DNA from 4 places in the Bacillus sp. SRI_025 genome. Region 4 is predicted to be linked to each of the others. Evidence: riboswitches for the same ligand, from Rfam matches in the RefSeq annotation. Region 4 holds a riboswitch; each other region holds the start of a gene.
The links. A riboswitch is a leader RNA that binds a small molecule or an ion and turns the genes downstream of it on or off. The one in region 4 is predicted to bind S-adenosylmethionine.
Positions count from the first base shown of each region.

Region 1: linked by a shared signal. The riboswitch ahead of AC20OE_RS11280 (bifunctional homocysteine S-methyltransferase/methylenetetrahydrofolate reductase) and the one ahead of AC20OE_RS03515 (sugar ABC transporter substrate-binding protein) in region 4 are both predicted to bind S-adenosylmethionine.
Region 2: linked by a shared signal. The riboswitch ahead of mtnW (2,3-diketo-5-methylthiopentyl-1-phosphate enolase) and the one ahead of AC20OE_RS03515 (sugar ABC transporter substrate-binding protein) in region 4 are both predicted to bind S-adenosylmethionine.
Region 3: linked by a shared signal. The riboswitch ahead of AC20OE_RS00870 (methionine ABC transporter ATP-binding protein) and the one ahead of AC20OE_RS03515 (sugar ABC transporter substrate-binding protein) in region 4 are both predicted to bind S-adenosylmethionine.

Region 1 is NZ_JBYEGB010000003.1:300,419-305,651, forward strand. Features, by position in the region: gene AC20OE_RS11260 (methyl-accepting chemotaxis protein) at 1-65, opposite strand, end outside; gene AC20OE_RS11265 (BMP family lipoprotein) at 62-1,039, opposite strand; gene AC20OE_RS11270 (CvfB family protein) at 1,383-2,231, opposite strand; gene AC20OE_RS11275 (YajQ family cyclic di-GMP-binding protein) at 2,469-2,960, shown strand; SAM riboswitch class I at 3,042-3,160, shown strand; gene AC20OE_RS11280 (bifunctional homocysteine S-methyltransferase/methylenetetrahydrofolate reductase) at 3,239-5,080, shown strand; gene metH (methionine synthase) at 5,064-5,233, shown strand, end outside.
Region 2 is NZ_JBYEGB010000003.1:104,666-109,898, forward strand. Features, by position in the region: gene kinD (sporulation kinase KinD) at 1-240, shown strand, start outside; gene AC20OE_RS10185 (aspartyl-phosphate phosphatase Spo0E family protein) at 287-529, opposite strand; gene AC20OE_RS10190 (1,2-dihydroxy-3-keto-5-methylthiopentene dioxygenase) at 830-1,360, opposite strand; gene AC20OE_RS10195 (methylthioribulose 1-phosphate dehydratase) at 1,377-2,015, opposite strand; gene AC20OE_RS10200 (2-hydroxy-3-keto-5-methylthiopentenyl-1-phosphate phosphatase) at 1,979-2,674, opposite strand; gene mtnW (2,3-diketo-5-methylthiopentyl-1-phosphate enolase) at 2,674-3,894, opposite strand; SAM riboswitch class I at 3,997-4,098, opposite strand; gene AC20OE_RS10210 (pyridoxal phosphate-dependent aminotransferase) at 4,143-5,233, opposite strand, start outside.
Region 3 is NZ_JBYEGB010000001.1:157,243-162,475, reverse strand. Features, by position in the region: gene AC20OE_RS00905 (acyl-CoA dehydrogenase family protein) at 1-294, shown strand, start outside; gene AC20OE_RS00900 (arsenate reductase family protein) at 406-762, shown strand; gene gcvH (glycine cleavage system protein GcvH) at 829-1,212, shown strand; gene AC20OE_RS00890 (YusG family protein) at 1,257-1,493, shown strand; gene AC20OE_RS00885 (toprim domain-containing protein) at 1,625-1,969, shown strand; gene AC20OE_RS00880 (thioredoxin family protein) at 1,982-2,284, shown strand; gene AC20OE_RS00875 (SCP2 sterol-binding domain-containing protein) at 2,405-2,746, shown strand; SAM riboswitch class I at 2,849-2,957, shown strand; gene AC20OE_RS00870 (methionine ABC transporter ATP-binding protein) at 3,112-4,137, shown strand; gene AC20OE_RS00865 (methionine ABC transporter permease) at 4,130-4,798, shown strand; gene metQ (methionine ABC transporter substrate-binding lipoprotein MetQ) at 4,813-5,233, shown strand, end outside.
Region 4 is NZ_JBYEGB010000001.1:680,247-685,479, forward strand. Features, by position in the region: gene AC20OE_RS03510 (sugar ABC transporter ATP-binding protein) at 1-492, opposite strand, end outside; gene AC20OE_RS03515 (sugar ABC transporter substrate-binding protein) at 562-1,680, opposite strand; SAM riboswitch class I at 1,852-1,961, opposite strand; gene AC20OE_RS03520 (right-handed parallel beta-helix repeat-containing protein) at 2,059-3,486, opposite strand; gene AC20OE_RS03525 (branched-chain amino acid aminotransferase) at 3,855-4,946, shown strand; gene AC20OE_RS03530 (hypothetical protein) at 5,042-5,233, shown strand, end outside.

The sequences.
Region 1 (5,233 bases), on a different contig from region 4:
ATGACGCCAACTGCTAAAAGAAGTGAGATAAGTGAGTTGAGTAAAATTTTGACGCGTAAACTCATGATGCGCCCCCCTCTTCTTTTAGAAGCGTCTGCTTCAGACCATTTAATTTTTTGGTCAGTGTCTCAGCATTTTTTAAGATCCGGATTTTTGCCATATCGATTCCATCATTGCTTAAGTCATAGACAACATGACCGCTTTTAATTTGATTGTTCTTGACGACCTGTTCGCTGAATTGATAAACCACTTCATCGACTTTTTTCACCATAGATGAAATCACAGCTTTTTCCGCAGTATAGTACTGATCGCTGTCCACACCAATGGCATATTTGCCTTGCGATTGCGCTTCTTTTAATACACCAACACCTGAATAACCGGCTGCGGCATATAAAACGTCTGCTTTCTTTTTGATCATATCTTTGGCTATTTTACCGCCCTTGCCTGCATCACTAAATGTACCTGCATAGGTAGATAAGATTTTGATTTTTGGATTGACTGATTTGGCGCCTTTTTGAAACCCTTTTTCAAAACGATGAATGACGTCTGCATCAACACCGCCAACAAATCCAATGACATCGCTTTTTGTTGTCATCGCAGCAAGTGCACCTGCTAAATAGCTGCCTTCCTCTTCTTTAAACGTCACAGAGGTCACATTTTTCAGCTCAGATACGGCATCGATCAGAAGAAACTGCTTCTTCGGATATTTCTTTGCGACTTTTTCTAGGTCTTCTTGCATACTAAAACCTACACCGATAATGAGATCATTACCATCTTTTACGAGTTCTGTCAGCCCTTTTTCATATGTATCAGTTTCTGCAATTTCTCTATAATCAAATTCAATGCCAAGCTCATCACGTGCTTTTTCTAATCCTTTAAATGATGAATCGTTAAATGATTGATCACCAAGACCATCATCTGTGAGCATAACGCCAATATGCTTCGCAGTTGATTTTGGCGACCCCTCCTGTTGATTACCGCATGCGGCGAGCACCATAAGCATGGCTGCCATCAGAAGCAATGAAATCTTCACTTTCATCCAAAAACACACTCCTTTTATCATCCTTACTCCTTTTTTATCGGATTTGAGGGGCGTTGTTTCAATGCTATAGTGAAGGTTTTCATGACTTTTTTCATAGAAAAAATCCATTATTTAAGACAAAAATAAAAAAGTGAGCAAATGCTCACTTTTAGATCATTGACAAAGGGCTAAAACGAACTTTATTTTAGAACTTTGTCTTCTTTTCAGCGTGACCTGAAAACCTTTGCAGCCCTAGGAAGGACGAGTACCGGAGCGGAGCGAATTGAGTATTCGTGAGCACCGGCACGCAGGACTGACACCGAATGCGAGGGTTTGTCTGCACGCTGAAGTGAGCAAATGCTCACTTTTTCTCGTATGTCCAGCCTTCTTTTTGGTAAACGAGATCATTTTTCATCAGATGACCTAGTGCTCGTTTAAAGGCGGCTTTGCTCATTTGAAATCTTTCGCGGATATCCTCTGGATCACTTTTGTCTCCGTAAGGCATGGCGCCGTTTCTTGTTCTCATATAGGTTAAAATTTCTTCTGCATCGACAGATAATGCATCCTGTTTTCTAGGAAGCAGAGAAACGTTCACGGTTCCATCCTCTTTCACTGCAATAACGCGTCCTGTAACGGTCGATCCTAGTCTTGGCTCTTCCTTTCGTTCCGTGCGGTGAATAAACCCTCGCACACCTGTATCTGTCAACATAAAAGAACCTGTCGCAATTAAACGATAGATTGTTCCAGTAATTTCTTTGTTCATTAAGGTTTCTGGTGCCTCAGTAAACAATTCACTGATCACGTCTTCTGTGGCTGGTTTTGCGAACATTCTGCCGTAACTTGTGACTTTCAGCATACAGTAGAGTTTGTCTCCTTTTTTCGGCCATGCTTCCTCAAATGGCGGGAGGTGTTCTGTTGCCACAAGTGCATCCTTTGACAGTCCAACATCGACAAATGCGCCCATGTCTTCTACCACGTCTACAACTTCTACCCAGCCATATGTATGTGCGTTAATTGTAGGAATTTTCATTGTGGCAGCGAGTCTTTCTTCATGATCTACATATAAATAAACCTCTACTTCATCTCGGTCATCAAGATCCTCTGTCATTTCACTGCGGTGCAGGAGAACCGAATCTTCACCATCTGTCAAAAAGTAGCCGTATTCCATTTCGTTCTCTATTTGCAAGGTCAGTTGCTCACCTGGTCTCATGTTCTCTTCCTTCCTATCTGCCCATAAAAGAGCGTTCGTTCATCTTTTGATTCACTTTATTCTACTATACTTCTCCCCGCATGAACATCTCTAGTTCTGTTAGCTAAAGTGGACAAACTGGTCACGATTTATACCGCAGCCGGCTGAACTCTTTGCCTCAACTCTTCGATAAAGTTTCTTCTTCGCCTATTGGCATGATAAAATAGACGCAATATCAATACTTGGAGGTCATGTGTGATGGCAAAAGAAAGCTCATTTGACATTGTATCGAAAGTCGAACTGCCTGAGGTGCAAAACGCTGTTCAAGCAGCGCTGAAAGAAATTAAAAACCGTTATGATTTTAAAGGAAGTAAAAGTGATATTTCTCTCGAAAAAGAAGAACTTGTTCTCATTTCTGATGATGACTTCAAGCTTGAGCAGCTAAAAGATGTACTTGTGACAAAGCTGATCAAACGAAATGTGCCAACTAAAAACATCGATTACGGAAAAACCGAGCATGCCCTTGGCGGTACAGTACGCCAGCGTGCGAAGCTGATCAGCGGGATTGATCAAGACAACGCTAAAAAGATCAACGCACTCATCAAGCAGTCTGGCATCAAAGTGAAATCACAATTTCAGGATGACCAAGTGCGTGTGACAGGGAAAAATAAAGATGATTTACAAGAGGTTATTTCTCTTATGCGTAAGGCTGATTTGCCGATTGATGTCCAATTTATAAATTTTCGATAAATTTCAAATTTTCCATTGATTATTTCTGCATTTTTCGTTACAGTTGATGGAAGTTCAATTCATTGACATGTTCATATTGCTTTCTTATCAAGAGAGGCAGAGGGACTGGCCCTGTGAAGCCTCAGCAACCGGTGTAGTAGAAATCTATTTTCTATGACCAAGGTGCTAAATCCAGCAAGCAACTGCTTGGAAGATAAGGAGAAGAATTACGATACAGCCAAAAAGTCTTCTTCTTATCAGAAGGCTTTTTTTGTTACATAGAAATAAGGAGGAATACAATGGGCCTATTACAAGACTTACAAAATCGCGTGCTGATAGCTGATGGAGCGATGGGAACACTTTTATACTCTTACGGCATTGACCGCTGTTTTGAAGAATTAAATTTATCGAAAGAGGATGAAGTGAAACGCGTGCACGAAGCATATGTGCAGGCAGGCGCTGACATCATCCAAACGAACACATACGGTGCGAATTATATTAAACTGTCCCGCTACGGCTTAGAGGAAGAAACGAAACGCATCAATACAAAAGCGGTACAAATTGCAAAAGCAGCCGCTGGCTCCGCTTATGTTCTCGGAACAATTGGCGGCATTCGAACGTTTAACAAAAATGCCTACTCTATAGAAGAAATCAAACGAAGCTTTAGAGAGCAGCTGTACATCCTATTAAATGAAGAGCCTGACGGATTATTGCTTGAAACGTATTATGACATAGAAGAAGCGAAGGCTGTTCTCCAAATTGCTCGCAAAGAAACGACTCTCCCGATTGTCATGAATGTCTCTATGCATGAACAAGGCGTTTTGCAGGATGGTACCCCGCTGAAGGATGGTTTATCTGAGTTATCATCTCTTGGTGCAGATGTCGTCGGCATCAACTGCAGGCTGGGCCCTTATCACATGATTCAGGCACTCGAAGGCGTTCCACTTTTAGAAAATTCGCATTTATCAGTCTATCCTAACAGCAGTCTCCCCTCTCTTGAAGAAGGCAGACTCGTCTATGATACAGATAACGATTATTTCCGAAAAAGTGCACTTGAATTTAGAAATCAGGGCGCACGCATTATCGGAGGCTGCTGTGGAACAACACCTCAGCATATTAGCGCAATGGCTGAAGCGATCAAAGATTTAGCACCGATCACTGAAAAAGAAGTGAAAGTGTTAAAAGAAGAAATCATTTCCATCCAAGATCAGCGCACTGAGCCAGGTCTTGATGAGCTGGCTGTGGAAAAACGATCGATTATCGTAGAGCTCGATCCGCCGAAGAAGCTGAACTTCGAAAAATTTCTCGTTGCTGCAAATGAATTAAAGAATGCTGGCATTGATGCGTTAACGTTAGCCGATAATTCTCTTGCGACTCCGCGCATTAGCAATGTCGCTTGCGGCGCATTATTAAAGCAGCAGCTTGATATGCGTTCTCTTGTTCATATCACATGCCGCGACCGTAATTTGATTGGGTTACAATCCCATTTAATGGGGCTCGATACTCTTGGATTAACCGATATTTTAGCGATCACAGGCGATCCATCTAAAATTGGAGACTTCCCAGGTGCAACATCTGTGTATGATTTAACCTCCTTTGATTTGATTCGTCTCATCAAGCAATTTAATGAAGGCCTTTCTTTCTCAGGAAAGCCTCTTGGCAAAAAGACCAATTTTTCAGTGGCTGGCGCGTTTAACCCAAATGTGCGTCATATTGATAAAGCGGTCAAACGTCTTGAGAAAAAAATCGAATACGGCGCTGATTATTTTATTTCACAGCCTGTTTATTCTGAAGAACAGCTTGTGAAAATTCATGAGGAAAGCCGCCACTTGGATAAACCAATTTACATCGGAATTATGCCGTTAACAAGCAGCCGAAATGCAGAGTTTATTCATCACGAAATTCCCGGCATCAAATTATCTGATTCTATTCGTGACATTATGGCTAAGGCTGGCGAGGATAAAGAAAAGCAGCGAGCAGAAGGTTTAGCGATTGCCCGCTCTTTATTAGATACAGCCTGCGAATTGTTTAATGGCATTTATTTAATTACTCCTTTCCTTCGATCAGATTTAACAGCAGAACTGACCACCTACATCCATCAGAAAGAAAAGGAGTCTAACATCCATGTCAACTATCACTGAACAGCTCAAAAAACGCATCCTCGTCCTTGATGGTGCAATGGGCACAATGATTCAAAACGCCAACCTGACAGCAGAGGACTTTGGCGGAGAAGAGTATGAGGGCTGTAACGAGTATTTGAATGTGACAGCCCCTCACATCATCCGTGCGATCCA
Region 2 (5,233 bases), on a different contig from region 4:
ATCGAAGCTGAAAAAGAACATGTCATCATTAAAGTAGCGGATACAGGTGAAGGCATACCAGAAGAGATGTTAAAGCACATCTTCCTCCCCTTTATTACGTCGAAGGAAAAAGGCACGGGTCTTGGGCTTGTCGTGTGTAAACGAATCATTTCGATGTATGGCGGAACAATTGATATTCATAGCGAAGTGAATAAAGGAACGACTGTTATGATCATGCTTCCTTCTGCTCACTCAGCATAGCTGAAGATGTCAGCCGGTTTTGCTTATGCAAGACCGGTTTTTCATGTCAATAAGAGGGGCGGTTCACAGATAAAAGACTCATTTGAGACACAAGATCATGAAAGGAGGGGGCAGATTGTTTCTCATGAAAAAGAAGATGCTGATACTCATTCATCAGGTTGTCCAGTTCTTGACTATATTTAATTGTCATCTCACCAGTGTACCCTTCCACTTGAGCAGCTTCTACCATCTGTTTTCTCTTCTCATCAATGGACATCAGCAATTGTTCTTTCCTTACATAAATATTCATGATCTCAGCTCCCGCAATGATTTCGACTGTCTATGCTCAAAATGATCCGACACCAAAATTATACTTTATTTGTAAATTAAATTAAATATGCTTATTTTATTTAATTTTTTACAGCCTAAAGACCTTTTACCCAATCAAATTTGGGGGTAAACTTCAAATTTGGACAGGACTGTCACATTGATTAAACAGAATTTTATCCTATACAGAAGATCAAAATCAACTATTTTCTTTCACATTTTATGTCTAATTTCCTAAAAAAAAGCTGATCTTCCGCCTCATGCGGAATGATCAGCTCTATCATTAAACCGTTTCTTCCTCGTAAATTGGCACCCAGCCCTCAGTTGTGACAAATATGCGAACTGCGACCACTTTGCGATCCTCTTGAAGTGTAAAGTAATGACGGATGTTTGGCGGAACAGAAATTAAATCACCTGGGTTCAATCTTACATCAAAAAAGACGCCATCCTTGCCTTGAATAGCAAAGATTCCGTGCCCGCTCACAATAAAGCGTACTTCATCATCTGTATGGTGATGCTCACGTTTAAAGTTTTGGAGCAGCTCATCAAGATTTGGCGTGGCATCAGATAATGAAATCACATCCTGCGCTTTGTACCCTCTTTTTTCAGAAATACTTTGGATTTCCTTTTGGAAAACAGTCAAAATCTCTTCCTTTTCCTCATCGGTTAAATCATACTTTTCTGATAAACGGTTTGGCAGCTTTTCAATATCCCAATGCTCATAAATAACCCCTTGGTTTTCTAAATATGATGCAACCTCTTGCTCGTTCTCAAGTAATGTGTTCTCTTCATTGTGAATCAAAATCGTCGCCATGTGCTTTTCCTCCTTTTTATCTTACAAGCTGCTGTTGATACAGCGCTAATTTTAAGTGATAGCTAAATAAAAATTCATATGCTTCTAATACTCGTTTTGCTTCAAAGGCTGTTTTTCCCCAGACCGTGATGCCATGATTGCGAATGAGTACAGCACCAGATGACGCCTCTAGTGTCAGATGTTTGGCAAATTGCTCTGCAAGATGCGGAATATGAGCTGGATTTTCAATAATCGGAATCGACACTTCTGCATCCTCTTCCCAATAACCAAGCGCTTTGATGATTTCGTTGCCTTTAAAACGAATCTCTCCCTTATCCCCATACAGCTCTGACATCACATTATTATCAATGGTGTGGACATGGAGACAGCAGCCTGCTTTCGTCCGTTCATACACGTACGTGTGAAGCAGTGTTTCAGCTGATGGCCTAAGCGTCTCGTTCGGATCATGGGGCTGGCCTGCCGCATTTACTAGCACAAAATCTTCATTTGTTTCTTTTCGTTTATCTTTGCCGCTTGCCGTCACCAAAAACGTGATTGGATCATCCGACACCTTGATCGATAAATTACCGCTTGTTCCGAAAAACCAGTCTCTTTGGGCCAGTTCACGTTTAACGTCTGCTAGCTCCTGCCAGCGTTTGCTCTTTGCGTCTGCCATTCCTTCACTTCCTTTATTTGAACAAATTGCGCGTGTAGATCAACAAATGTGTCAAACTCCTTATGTACGAGCCCGAGCTCTTGACATTCATTGAGCAAGTAGTCGCGCGCAAACGTAAGATCTGCATGTTTCGCCGCCTCCACATCAGTCACTGAATCTCCGATCATGATGATGAAATCATCCTCATGAGTCAGGTTTCGAATGATTGAGGGCTTGCAGCATCCGCATCCATTTTGACATTGCGTATCGCAGGCATGCGGCCATTCAATCTGAATATGCTCTTCCCCAAATGATGCATGATTGCAATAAATATCGTCTCGATCGACAATGCCTTCGAGGATGGGGTAGACAAAAAAGTCCATCCCCCCACTAAGTACATAGAAAGGAATGTCTGCTTTTTTTACCTCATCCACAAATTCCTTAAATCCTTCTCGAATCTCTGTATCCTCTAAAATAAATGATTGAATGGCTTCCTTCTGATCACTTGTCAGTAATTGAAACATCTGCCCGACGCCTTCTTGAATGGTAATTTCCTTTGACAGGACACCATCCTTCAGTTTCGTCCATTCACTCGGTGCAAACTGTTTCATGATGCGGATGATATTATCATTTTTTGTAATTGTTCCATCAAAATCACAACACACAATTGGTTTTTTCATTATTCTGCTACCCTTCCCCAAAGATCAAGTGCCGCTTTTAAGTCTTGGCAGGAAGCCGCCTTATCTTGGATAGACTCTTCCTGTATAACGGCATCAATGATCGAACGAAATGCCTTCCCTCCGCCGATGGCTCCCCGCGGATGTCCGTGAATGCCTCCACCTGCGTTAATCACATGATCAATTCCAAAATCTTTGATCAATACTGGAACCATTCCTGGATGAATGCCTGCTGACGGGACAGGGAATGTTTTTTGAACCGTATCCTCTTTCACGCAAGCTTCATAGATTCCAAGGGCATCCTTTTTCGGAAGTGCAACCGATCCATAAGGTGAGGGAAAGAGGCTCAGATCAGCGCCAGCATATCGGTTTAATTTGCCTAAAAGAAGAGAATGCGAGAATCCATATTCAGTAGAGGATGTCAATGCACCACTCACTGCGGGATGCGCCATAATAGGCAGTGGAATATCTGGATCCTCAGCTAAGCTTTGCATGACATCAAGACCGTAAGCAAAGACATTGAATAAGAGCGCATCTGCTCCAAGTTCAGCGGCCTTTCTCGCTCGATCCCTCAGGTCAAAGGTTCTGCCCGTTAAATTGACAGCATACAGCGTGCGGTGTCCTGTCTCTTCATAGATTTCTTTTAAAATCTCTTTTCCTTCTTTGATTCGCTCTTCAAAAGGAGCTAATGGACTTTCAAATAAAATTTCATCGTCTTTGATGAGGTCAACCTCGCCTAATGCCTGTAAACGGAGCTGCTCTTTTAAATCCTGCATATCACGGCCGATAACACCTTTAAAAATACTCATCAATAATGGACGATCAAATACATTTACCTTATTTCGTATGCCATCAATTCCAAATGCCGGTCCTGGCAGGCTTTTTTTAAATTCTTCAGAAAATTGGATATCGACTAGCTTCACTTTTCCGTCTAGTGAAAGCTTTCCAAAAATCGTCGTGAAAACAGCTGGTAAATCTGCTGAAAAGTTTGCCTCAGGATAAGCAATGGTCACCTCTGATTGATAAAGGCCATTTTCGGCTGGAGCAGCCTTTTCTAATACTTTTTCAACTCGGCCTTTATGCTTTTGAAGCTGCTCCTTTTTGAGCTGAGGCAAATCCGTCCATGATCCAACTGTTAAACCAAGCGCGATCTGCTCCGCTTTTCGATTTATTTGTTCATCCTCTCGATGTGTTAATACGTATGTTGCCAGTAATTCACTCACTAGGAATCCCCTTTCGATTGCATCATGCATATGTTCAATAAAAAAACCTCTTCAAGTGCTTCTTGAGCGCCTTAAAGAGGTTATTTCGTGTTATTCATCCGAATCTTATCTCTCAGCGCTTGCTGCAAGAATTAGCACCGTGCTTCATGGAAGTCGGTTGCCGGGCTTCATTGGGCTAGTCCCTCTGCCTACTCTTGATAAGAATATTCAATTTTCTTAAATATTGCCTGAATTATCGCACCATTTTTTTATGTTGTCAATGGCTTTTTTTCAAACAGCTTCAAGGCAGCGATGCGCTGAGCAGCTTCTTGTAACCGCTCCTCGCTTGTTAGAAGCCCTACTCTCACGTACCCTTCACCGTGAGCACCAAAGCCATTACCTGGCGCTACAACAACATGCGCTTTTTCTAATAATAAATCAGAAAAGGCTTCAGATGTATATCCTTCTGGCACCTTTAACCAAGCAAAAAATGATCCCTTTGGAGCACTGACTTCCCAGCCAATTTCTTTGCAGGCAGCTATCCACACATTCCGTCTTTTCTCATATCGGTCATTTTGCACCCGTACGCACGTTTGATCGCTTAATAGGGCTTCCGCTGCTGCATCTTGCGTGGCTTTAAACAACGAGACAAACAAATGATCCTGATAAAGCTCAATCGCTTCAATAACAGACGGATTACCTGCTGCAAATCCTACTCTCCACCCTGCCATATTGTACGTTTTAGACAATGTGTAAATTTCTATTCCCGTCTCTTTCGCTCCATCTACTTGCAGAAAGCTGATCGGCTTTTCTCCATCAAATCCAATGCCGCCATATGCAAAATCATGAACAACACAAAGCTTGTGATCTTTCGCAAATGTCACGGTTTCTTCAAAAAATGAACGGCTTGCCGTAGCCCCCGTCGGATTGTTGGGGTAATTTAAGTACATTAATTTCGCCTTTTTCTTATCATCCTCAGGCAGCAAATCGTAGTCAGGTAAAAAATCATTTTTTTCAAGAAGTGGCATGGTCACCATATGAGCTCCAGCAAGTACAGCACCTGACCAATAATCAGGATAACCTGGGTCAGGGACGAGAAGCGTATCACCCGGATTCAGCAGGCATTGAGGCAGCTCAACAAGCCCTGCTTTCCCGCCAAATAAAATCGCAATTTCCGTCTTTGGATCAAGCGTAACGCCATATTCTCTTTCATAAAAAGCGGCAGCGGCCTTTTTTAATTTCGCTGTTCCACGGAATGAGGAGTATTGATGATTTTCAGGTTTTGCTACCGCTTCCTGCATGGCTTTTACAATGTGCGGAGGAGTTGGCTGATCAGGATTTCCCTGCCCCAAATTAATGA
Region 3 (5,233 bases), 520 kb from region 4:
AATGAAATTTTTGCTGCTGAATCAGCAATTTTGCGTACGGAAAAGGCAATCGCTGCATCAGGCGCAGAAAAGAATGCTCAAAAGCTGGCTTACACACAAATTTTCACGCAGGAGGCTTTCTTAAAGATTGAAGCCCATGCAAAAGAATCCTTGATTGCGATGGAGGAAGGAGATTCACTCCGCATGAGCCTGTCAGCCCTTCGCAAGCTGACAAGATTTACTCCAATCAATGTCATCGCCAAAAAGCGTGAAGTGGCAAAACGAATCTTTGAAGCAGAGAAATATATCGTATAAGGATGGCTTAAAAGGTGCGGATATCACTCCGCACCTTTTTGTAAGCATACATTTAGGTTTTTAAAATATTTTGTGATAAAATGTTGTCACAATTTGCAGGAGGTGAAAATGGTGGCTTTAGATTTTTACGAATACCCATCTTGCGGTACATGCCGAAAAGCAAAAAAGTGGCTGGAAGCACACAATAAAGACATCAACAGCATACATATCGTCGAAGAGACGCCTGATAAAGAAACATTAAAAGCCCTTTACGAAAAAAGCGGTTTAGAGCTGAAGAAATTCTTTAATACAAGCGGACAAAAATACCGGGAGCTGCAGCTGAAAGATCAACTTCCTGCAATGTCAGAGGACGAGCAGCTAGAATTACTCGCGTCTAACGGAATGCTGATCAAGCGCCCGATTACAACAGACGGTAAACGAGTAACAGTTGGATTTAACGAAGATACATTTAAAAGCGTCTGGAAATGATGTAACTTTCATTCAGATTGTGGTATCTTCAATATAGATTGTAAGAAAAGACTGGAGGGGTATTGAATGAGCACACCAAAAGATTTACGTTATTCAGAAGAACATGAATGGGTCAAAGTAGAAGGAGATAAGGTGCGTATCGGTATTACGCATTTTGCTCAATCTGAGCTGGGCGATATCGTGTTCGTTGAGCTTCCTGAAGTAGGAGACAAAATCACAGCGGACGAGCCTTTCGGAAGTGTAGAATCAGTGAAAACAGTTTCTGAACTTTATGCACCGATCAATGGCACAATCGTCGAAGTGAACGATGAGCTGGATGACAGCCCAGAATTCGTCAACGACTCTCCATATGAAAAAGCATGGATGATCGTTGTAGAACCAGCTGATGCATCTGAAATCGAGAACTTAATGACTGCTGAGCAATATGAAGAAATGACAAAAGAAGACTAATTCATGTGAAATTGGACACTCTACCTTTATGGGGGGTGTCCAATTTGTCTTTTCAAAAAGAACAGGTGGATATAACAGAGCATGTCACTGGACGATTCAAAGAAAGCGGCATGGTGCTTTATCATCAAAATGAAGAGATTGGCACAATGATTAGTGAAAACCAATATGAGCTGAAATCGGGATATTCCTATGATCAAAATCGTTTTTATCGTCTAACGGATACGTTGACCGATGGGACAGAAAAATATGTAGACTGTGACGATGAAAATGGGTGGTGCTAATCACAGAGGAGACTGCAGTGAACAAAAACTGCAGTCTTTTTGATGACGAGGCGCCCAATCTTTACAACCTGGATGAAAGATTGTAATCTAAGGAAGAAGTGAATCAACGTCAAAAGGGCCGGGTGATCGTGATGAATGTCGAGATAGAAAAGGTCATCATTGTAGAAGGTAAAACAGATAAACAAAAGCTGAAAGAAGTCATAAGTGAACCTGTTACCATCATTTGCACCAATGGCACGATCAGTACATCGAAGCTGGACCAGCTTGTGGACGATTTAGTGGGGAAAGACGTTTACATACTAGCAGACAGTGACGATGCAGGCGACAAACTGCGGAAGCAATTTCGAAAAGAATTCCCTGAAGCACTTCATCTTTTTGTCGACAGAACGTACCGCGAAGTGGCCGCTTCACCGTCAGCCCACATTGCATCTATCCTATTAGCTGCAAACATTGATGTTCATTCGAAATATTTATGAGGGTGGACGTATATGAAAGAGATTGAAGAACACGAATTCAAAGAGATAGAGGACGATTTATTTCTTTTATACTTATATACACCGTTTTGTGGAACATGCCAGCTGGCAAAGAAAATGCTGGCAGTCGTAGACGCCATGCAGCCGGATGTACCATTTTACGAAAACAATTTAAACTACTCACCAGGCTTTGCAAAAGCATTTGAGATCGAGAGTGTTCCTTGCTTTCTACTTTTTAAAAAAGGAGAATTGGTGCAAAAAGGCTATGCCTTTCACTCAGTTCCATATCTTCATGAAATGATTGAAACCGCTAAATAAAGCGGTTTTTTGTCATATTTCAAGAAATTCATTTGAAAATTTGTCGAGTTATTTATAAAGGACAAGAAGATGTTTGTAGAGAAATGTTATGTATAACCAAATGACAGGGAGGTTATACATGTGGAAAATGTGAAAGCCCATGGTAACACAGGGCAGCGTTTATTATTAAAACCGCTGCTCTCATCATCATCCTTGAAGATTACATTTGAGGCGGAAACTGACTCTTGTACATTGATTGTGGATGAACGTGGTGAAGTGAAGAAACTACCTGCAATTGAGTTATCGGATCTCATCTTTTATGGTGAGAGGAAAGAGATTCTACAATTATTAGATGGAGATATGTCCTTACAGCAGTTAATCAGCAGAGGACAAGTCAAAGTCAAAGGGTCATTCCGTGCGCTCCTTAGACTAGAGGCAGTGCTTTGGCTGACGAACGGTTTTTTTCGAAAAATGATAACGTAGTTGTTTACTTGGAAATTAGCGATTTACAGCGTTGACATATCTCAGATAGCATGATATTCTACGTTAGTAAAAACATGAACATCACATAAAACAACATATTTTCTCTTATTAAGAGAGGTGGAGGGACGTGCCCTATGAAACCCGGCAACCGTCAGCATAGCTGAAATTGGTGCCAATTCACTCAAAGCCGCAGCGCTTTGAAAGATGAGAGAAAGGCGTAATTGACATAAAAGGCCTTTCTGCTTGCGTTGCAGTTAGGTCTTTTTTACTGACCTGACGTCAGGCTAGAGTCATGACAGAAAGAAGAATAAATAACGTATGTGATGGAAACCTATAGATTCAGCAAGAAAGCAGGTGATCAGACTGTGATTCATTTACAGAATGTATCAAAAACGTATCATTCAAAAAGCGGAAATGTTGATGCCGTGAAAGACGTCAACTTGGATATTGATAAAGGTGAAATATTCGGAATTATCGGGTATAGCGGTGCAGGAAAAAGCTCGCTTATTCGCCTATTAAACGGTCTGGAGCTGCCAACAGAAGGAATTGTTGAAGTGGCAGGCAACCGGATCAATGAAGTATCGAATGCGAAACTTCGGAAAGCAAGACAAGAAATCAGCATGATCTTCCAGCACTTTAATTTACTTTGGTCAAGAACGGTGAGACAAAACATTATGTTCCCGCTTGAGATCGCAGGTGTACCGACATCGAAACGGAGAGAACGTGCGAATGAACTGATTAAATTGGTCGGTTTAGAAGGAAAAGAAAATGCATACCCGTCTCAGCTGAGCGGCGGGCAAAAACAGCGTGTCGGCATTGCGAGAGCATTAGCGAATGATCCAAAGGTTCTTCTATGTGACGAAGCGACATCTGCGCTAGATCCGCAAACGACCGATTCAATCCTTGAGCTTTTGGCCGATATCAATAAACGGTTAGGGCTCACGATTGTGCTCATTACACATGAAATGCACGTCATTCGCAAAATTTGTCATCGCGTCGCAGTCATGGAAAATGGACGTATTGTCGAAGAAGGCGAAGTATTGCGCGTCTTCAGACAGCCGAAGGAAGAAATGACGAAGCGATTTGTGAAACAGCTTGCGGAACCAGAGGAAGCGAAAGAAACAATCGAGCACGTCCTAGAGCGAGTAAAAGAAGGTCAGGTCGTACGGTTGTCCTTTATCGGTGATTCTGCCGAGCAGCCACTGATCACAGAAATCATTCGATCGTTTCATGTCGATGTGAACATCCTTCAAGGGAAGATTTCTCAAACGCAGGAAGGCGCGTTTGGAACACTCTTTATCCACATTAATGGAGAAGAGACCGAGGTAGAAAAAGCCATCGCCTATATCCAAAGCAAACAGGTTGAAATCGAGGTGATGACATATGTTTGAGAAATGGTTTCCGAACGTTGATTTAGACGTCATCTGGAGTGCAACAGGAGAAACAGTTTATATGACACTGATTTCATTGGCATTTGCCTTTGTCATCGGGATTATCCTAGGGCTCCTGCTCTTCCTTACAGGAAAAGGCGGTCTTTGGGAAAATAAACCGATTAACACCGTCATTGGGGCAGTCGTCAATATTTTCAGATCGATTCCTTTTATCATTCTAATCATTCTATTATTAGGATTTACAAAACTCATTATGGGCACGATTCTTGGTCCAAATGCAGCACTCCCTGCCCTTGTCATAGGGTCAGCTCCATTCTATGCACGTCTTGTCGAAATTGCACTGCGTGAGGTAGACAAAGGAGTCATTGAAGCAGCACGATCAATGGGAGCAAAAACATCGACAATCATTTTCAAAGTATTGCTGCCAGAATCATTGCCAGCCCTTATTTCAGGTATTACCGTAACAGCGATTGCTCTAATTGGCTCTACTGCGATTGCAGGTGCAATTGGAGCAGGCGGACTTGGTGACCTCGCCTATGTGGAAGGGTACCAATCTGGTAATACAGATGTCACACTTGTAGCCACTGTGTTTATTCTCATCATCGTCTTTATTATTCAAATAATCGGTGATTTGATTACAAATAAAATTGATAAACGTTAAGGGAGGATTTATTCATGAAGAAATTGATTTTAAGTGCACTATTTCTAGCATTTGCAGGTATTTTAGCTGCGTGCGGTTCATCTAATAACGCAAGTGAAAGCAAAACCATTACGGTTGCCGCATCAAAAACGCCGCATGCCGAAATTCTTGAAGAAGCAAAACCACTTCTAAAAGAAAAAGGCTACGATTTAAAAGTGAAAGTACTTAGCGATTATAAAATGTACAACAAAGCGTTAGCTGAAAAAGAAGTGGATGCGAACTTTTTCCAACATATCCCTTACTTAAACGAAGAAAATAAATCAAACAAAGATTATAACCTAGTGAGTGCTGGTGCGGTTCACCTTGAGCCTTTCGGTATCTACTCTAAGAAATACAAATCAGTAAAAGATATTCCAAACGGCGGAACAATCATCATGACAAACAACGTAGCTGAAC
Region 4 (5,233 bases):
TAAAATGCTGCATTGAATGGAAACGGCCTTAGCAATGAGCACCATCTGTTTTTCAGCAAGGGTCAGATCGCTGACAAGTCGTTTTGTGGAGATGTCGATGTCCATTTCTTTTAATAGCTGAGCCGCCTTGCGATGCAGCTCTTTCCAGCTGACAAATGTTTTTTTCTCAATCTCATGCATCATCATATTCTCGCCAACACTTAAGTAGGGAACAAGAGCCGTATCCACTTCTTGATGGACCGTCTGCACACCATATGAGGATGCATCCTTTGGGGTTTGAATAGTTGCCGCCTGGCCATTGATGTGGATGGTTCCGTCGAAGTGGGAATGAGCGCCAGAAAGAACCTTCATTAACGTGGACTTCCCAGCACCATTTGCTCCAATTAGTGCATGGACCGTCCCTTTTTTTAATGTGAAATTCACTTGATCTAAAGCTTTGACCCCTGGGAATTCAATTGAAATATTTTTCATACGAACAAGCGGCGCTGTCATAGGTGTCCTCCTTCTCTTGATATCATCTGAAAAACGAAACACCCTCTATGGAAAGAGAGTGCACGTCGCTTATTTTGTATAATGCTTCTTCAAAGTCTTCATCCAATCTTCCTCAAAAGCAGTCGATGAACCGAATCCCTTCACTTCGTCTGCAAGATTGACCATGTTAATGGCTTTTCCTGCTTGTTGAAGCTGCTTTTGCGAGATGAGAGAGGCCTCAAGGTCATAGGAAGATGGTGTTTTCTCACCAGCTATTTTCTTCGCAAGAATCCTCACGTCGACTGCGCCGATGAGCTTCGGATCAACCGCTGCTGTGTACTTCCATGGACTGTCCTTCGCTGTCATTTCTTGAAGATCAGCATTTGACACATCAATCCCATAAATCTTCACTTCTGTTCTTCCTGCTTCCTTTAACGCTCTTGCTGCCCCAATGGCAAAGGCATCCCATGTGGCAAAAATAGCGTCCAGTTTGCCCTTTGGATACTTATTCAGCATGGCTGCTACTGCATTTTGCGTTTGAACAGACGTATCAGAAGAGGCTACACCAAAGCGGTCAAGCTCCTTGATCCCTGAATGTTGTTTAAGCGTTTCTTGATAGACCTTATTTCGTCTCACCATTGGCGGGAATCCATCTACCCACAGGTACGCAATATTTGCTTTTCCTTTAAAATCAGACACGAGCGCGTCTAATGATTTTTTCGCTAATTGTTCGTCATCTTGAGACGTCACTGTAACCCCTTTGATGTCCTTTAGCTTAGGATTCGAATCAAACGCTACAACCGGAATGCCTTTCGCTGTGATCTTTTTCACATCAGCGACTGTCGCCTCGTCGTCCCCGTGAGAGATGATAAAGCCATCATAATTTTCTTCCAGCGCCTGAGAGATGGCATCATGGAATTTCGCTGTATCACCATTGGCGGTGTAGACATCTACCGTAAAGCCGAGTGCTTCACCTTCTGCCTTCGTTCCAGCTAAAAATTGAGCTGTATGATCGTCTCCTCCAATTTTGCGGATGACTTTAATTTTTGCTCCCTGTCCCTTTGCAAATCGCTTCGGTACATTGTCAAAAGAGACTTTTTCGTTTGCATTTGCCTTTGAGCCTGCACTTGATCCAGTGCCGCAGCCAGATAATAGGACGGTTAATGCCGTTAATAAGACAAGAAATGATGTAAAATGCTTACGCTTCATTGCTGTTCCTCCTCAAGTTGTTTTAAATTTTTCACATCGGAAAACTAGGTAAAAAAGTGGAAATACGCCTGTCAAACAGGCATTTGATTCGAAAAAGAGACGAAAAAAAGCCTCTCTTGGAAAGAGAGGCTTGATCACCGTTGCATGAAACATGTATCGGGAAGTCTTCCTCTCTTATCTGTCAAAGCTGTAACAGCTTTGCAGGAATTAGCACCAATTTCTATAATAGAAACGGTTGCTGGGCGTCATAGGGCCAGTCCCTCTGCCTCTCTTGATAAGAGATCCGTTATGAAATTTGTTTTCGTTGAAATGTCTTCTTTACTTTAATGTGATGTCACATCAATGTCAATGACTTTTTTGAAAATTTCTAAAATATCATCAGCTTCCGATAATTTTCTTAGCAGGTGATGATTTCTTCAGACGGAAATCATATTTTTTCTCATTCACAAATTGTGGGTTGAGATGGGCTGATCCTTTATCTTGACCGCTATTAGAGAGATAGGTTTTGTAGCCTTCCATCCATTTCCCGCGCCAAATCCACTGTGATGCTTTCGCACCTTTGCGATCATCATAAACGTTCTTCTGGAAGGTATTCTTTTGGTTCACTTGATAAAGATTCACGACTAAGTAATGCGAGGCGCTAGCCGTCATGATATTATTCGTGATTCGATTGTTCACTGCTTGATACTGCATTAGCAATTGGCCGCCTTCTAAGCCGGCTGTGTCATTTTTGTACAAAATATTATGTGAAATCGTCGTATTGGTTGTACCGCCACGCTTCGTATCATAGCCGCCAATAGATATGCCTGTATAACGGTTTAAATATACTTGATTGTGTTCGATGCGGATGCGATCTGCCATTTTTCCTTTATGTTCGCTTGTGACTTCAATCCCCAGGTCATTGTGATGTGAGATGTTATGATCGATCACAATGTCTTTTCCGCCATCAACATAAATTCCGCCAGCGGAGATGTCGCTTCCATAGGCTGGGTTCCCTGCACTCGTAATCTCATATACCATGTTTCTAGAGACGACTCCATTTCTAACTTGATCATACTTTTTAGAGGGTGCTACGTTCTCGAAACCAATTAAATCAATGCCAATATTATCAGTGTGCCGGACCGTGTTATGTGTCACACGGAACTTTTTGACGTTTCCATTTAGCACAAGCGCTTCACTGAAGCCCAGTTTTAATTTTTCAACGGTATTTCCTTTGATTTCAATGTCTTCTATTGCTGCAGGAGCTTTTGTCCCATAGACAGCAATTCCATGTGCATTTCCATTTTCATGTTTCGTCTGAATGTCATACACTCGGTTATTGAGCAATTTAACGCCTTTACCGCTTCCTTTGATGAAAATACCAACTGGTGTTAAATCTTCTTTATTCGTCTTAAGATGTCCTACAGTCAGGCCTTTGAGGGTGATGTAGCTCTTTTGATCGACCGTGACAAGACCGCCATCGGCTTGATTTCCTTTAAGGGATGCCCCGCTAATCACAGGTTTTTCTTTTCCGTAAGCTTGAAAGACAACGGGTGCTTTCTTTGTTCCGGAATGGCGGACAATCAATTTCTCTTTGTATGTACCGCCTCTCATATAAATGGTTGTCCCAGCCTTCGCCATACTTGCTGCTTTTTTCAGTGTGCGGAAAGGTTTTTGCTTTGTTCCCGGGTTTTTATCGTTTCCGTTTACCGCTACGTAATAAGCTGTGCTTTGCTTAGCACCAGCTTCCTCTGTCATCGCCTGACAGCCAAAACTGATCATGGACATGAATACAATGAGTAAAATGCTTGGTATCGCTCGTTTCATCTTGTTGTTTGCTCCTTTCCCTTCTCTTCTTCCTTTATCGGTTAAAAAAAAGAGGATTAAAATATGACAATGTCCCTTGCAATGTACTAGTCAAAAGGTGTATGGTTGAAAGAATATCTTACAGGAAAATCATTCGTTTTTAAATTGTCAGATTAATCAGTTAATAACGTATTTGGATTTTATTTCTTTTTTAAAAAGGGGGGAGATGAGCCAAACTGACAGCAGAGAGAAGGAAAGCGCTTTAACAGATTTTTCTTGTCTGAATTCCAGAAAACCTATTGCTAATATTTTGTGAAGGTATAGAATAGAATCATAATTATTTCATATTATTAGAATTTTCAAATAATCAAACAGCAAGGAGATTTACAATGCCAAAACAACCCATCCGCGTTGAACTTAGTTCAACAAAAAAACCAAAACCTCAATCTGATCAACTTGAATTCGGAAAAATCTTCACAGATCACATGTTTGTGATGGATTATTCAATTGATAAAGGCTGGTATGATCCAAGAATTATTCCTTATCAGGCTATTCCAATGGATCCAGCTTCGATGGTCTACCATTATGGTCAATCTGTTTTTGAAGGATTAAAGGCTTATGTTTCTGAGGATCAAAAAATTCTCTTATTCCGTCCGGAAAAGAACATGGAACGCTTAAACAGATCCAATGACCGCCTGTGTATTCCGCAAATTGATTCGGAAACAGTATTAGAGGGCTTAAATGAACTCATTCGCATTGATAAGGATTGGGTACCTGATGCAGAGGGCACTTCCTTGTATATTCGTCCATTCATTATTTCCACTGAGCCGTATTTAGGCGTTGCACCGTCTAGCACGTATAAGCTGATCATAATCTTATCTCCAGTGGGATCATACTATAAAGAAGGCATTCATCCGGTCAAAATTGCCGTTGAAAATGAGTTTGTCCGTGCCGTTAAGGGTGGAACAGGAAATGCCAAAACAGCTGGAAACTATGCCTCAAGCCTTAAAGCACAGCAAGTGGCTGAAACGAAGGGATTTTCACAAGTTCTTTGGCTTGATGGGGTCGAGAAAAAATACATTGAAGAAGTCGGCAGCATGAATATCTTCTTTAAAATCAACGGAGAAATCGTGACGCCTGAATTGAACGGCAGCATTTTAGAAGGCATCACACGTAACTCTGTACTTGAGCTGTTAAAGCATTGGGGAATTCCAGTCACAGAGCGCAAAATTTCAATTGATGAGTTAATTGAAGCACATCAATCTGGCGAGCTTGAAGAAATCTTTGGGACTGGAACGGCAGCCGTGATCTCTCCTGTCGGGGAATTAATTTATCATGATCAGCCATATGTGATCCAAAATGGTCAAACAGGCGAAGTATCCAAGAAATTGTATGAAGCCATTACTGGCATCCAAAAAGGAACACAGCCAGATATCTTCGGCTGGACAGTTGAAGTTGACTCGGTCGTCAAGCAAGCATAAGCATGTAAAAGAACCTTTCATTCACGAAGGGTTCTTTTTTGTTTATTAACCTCTCCGATATACCTTATAATGGTAATAAATTAAGGAGGGATGGTATGTTTTTTACTTATCTATTAGCGTTCATTGGGATCTGTATCGGATCGATGATCGTCGCTACTGGTTTCGACGATTCACCGTTCCTCACCCGATTTCTATTTAAGGCGCTTGGGATTTCTATCCTTGCTCTTTCCATCTCTTTTGTAAAGGTTAGACGAAGGAAGTTACAGAAACAAAAGGCGAAAAAGACT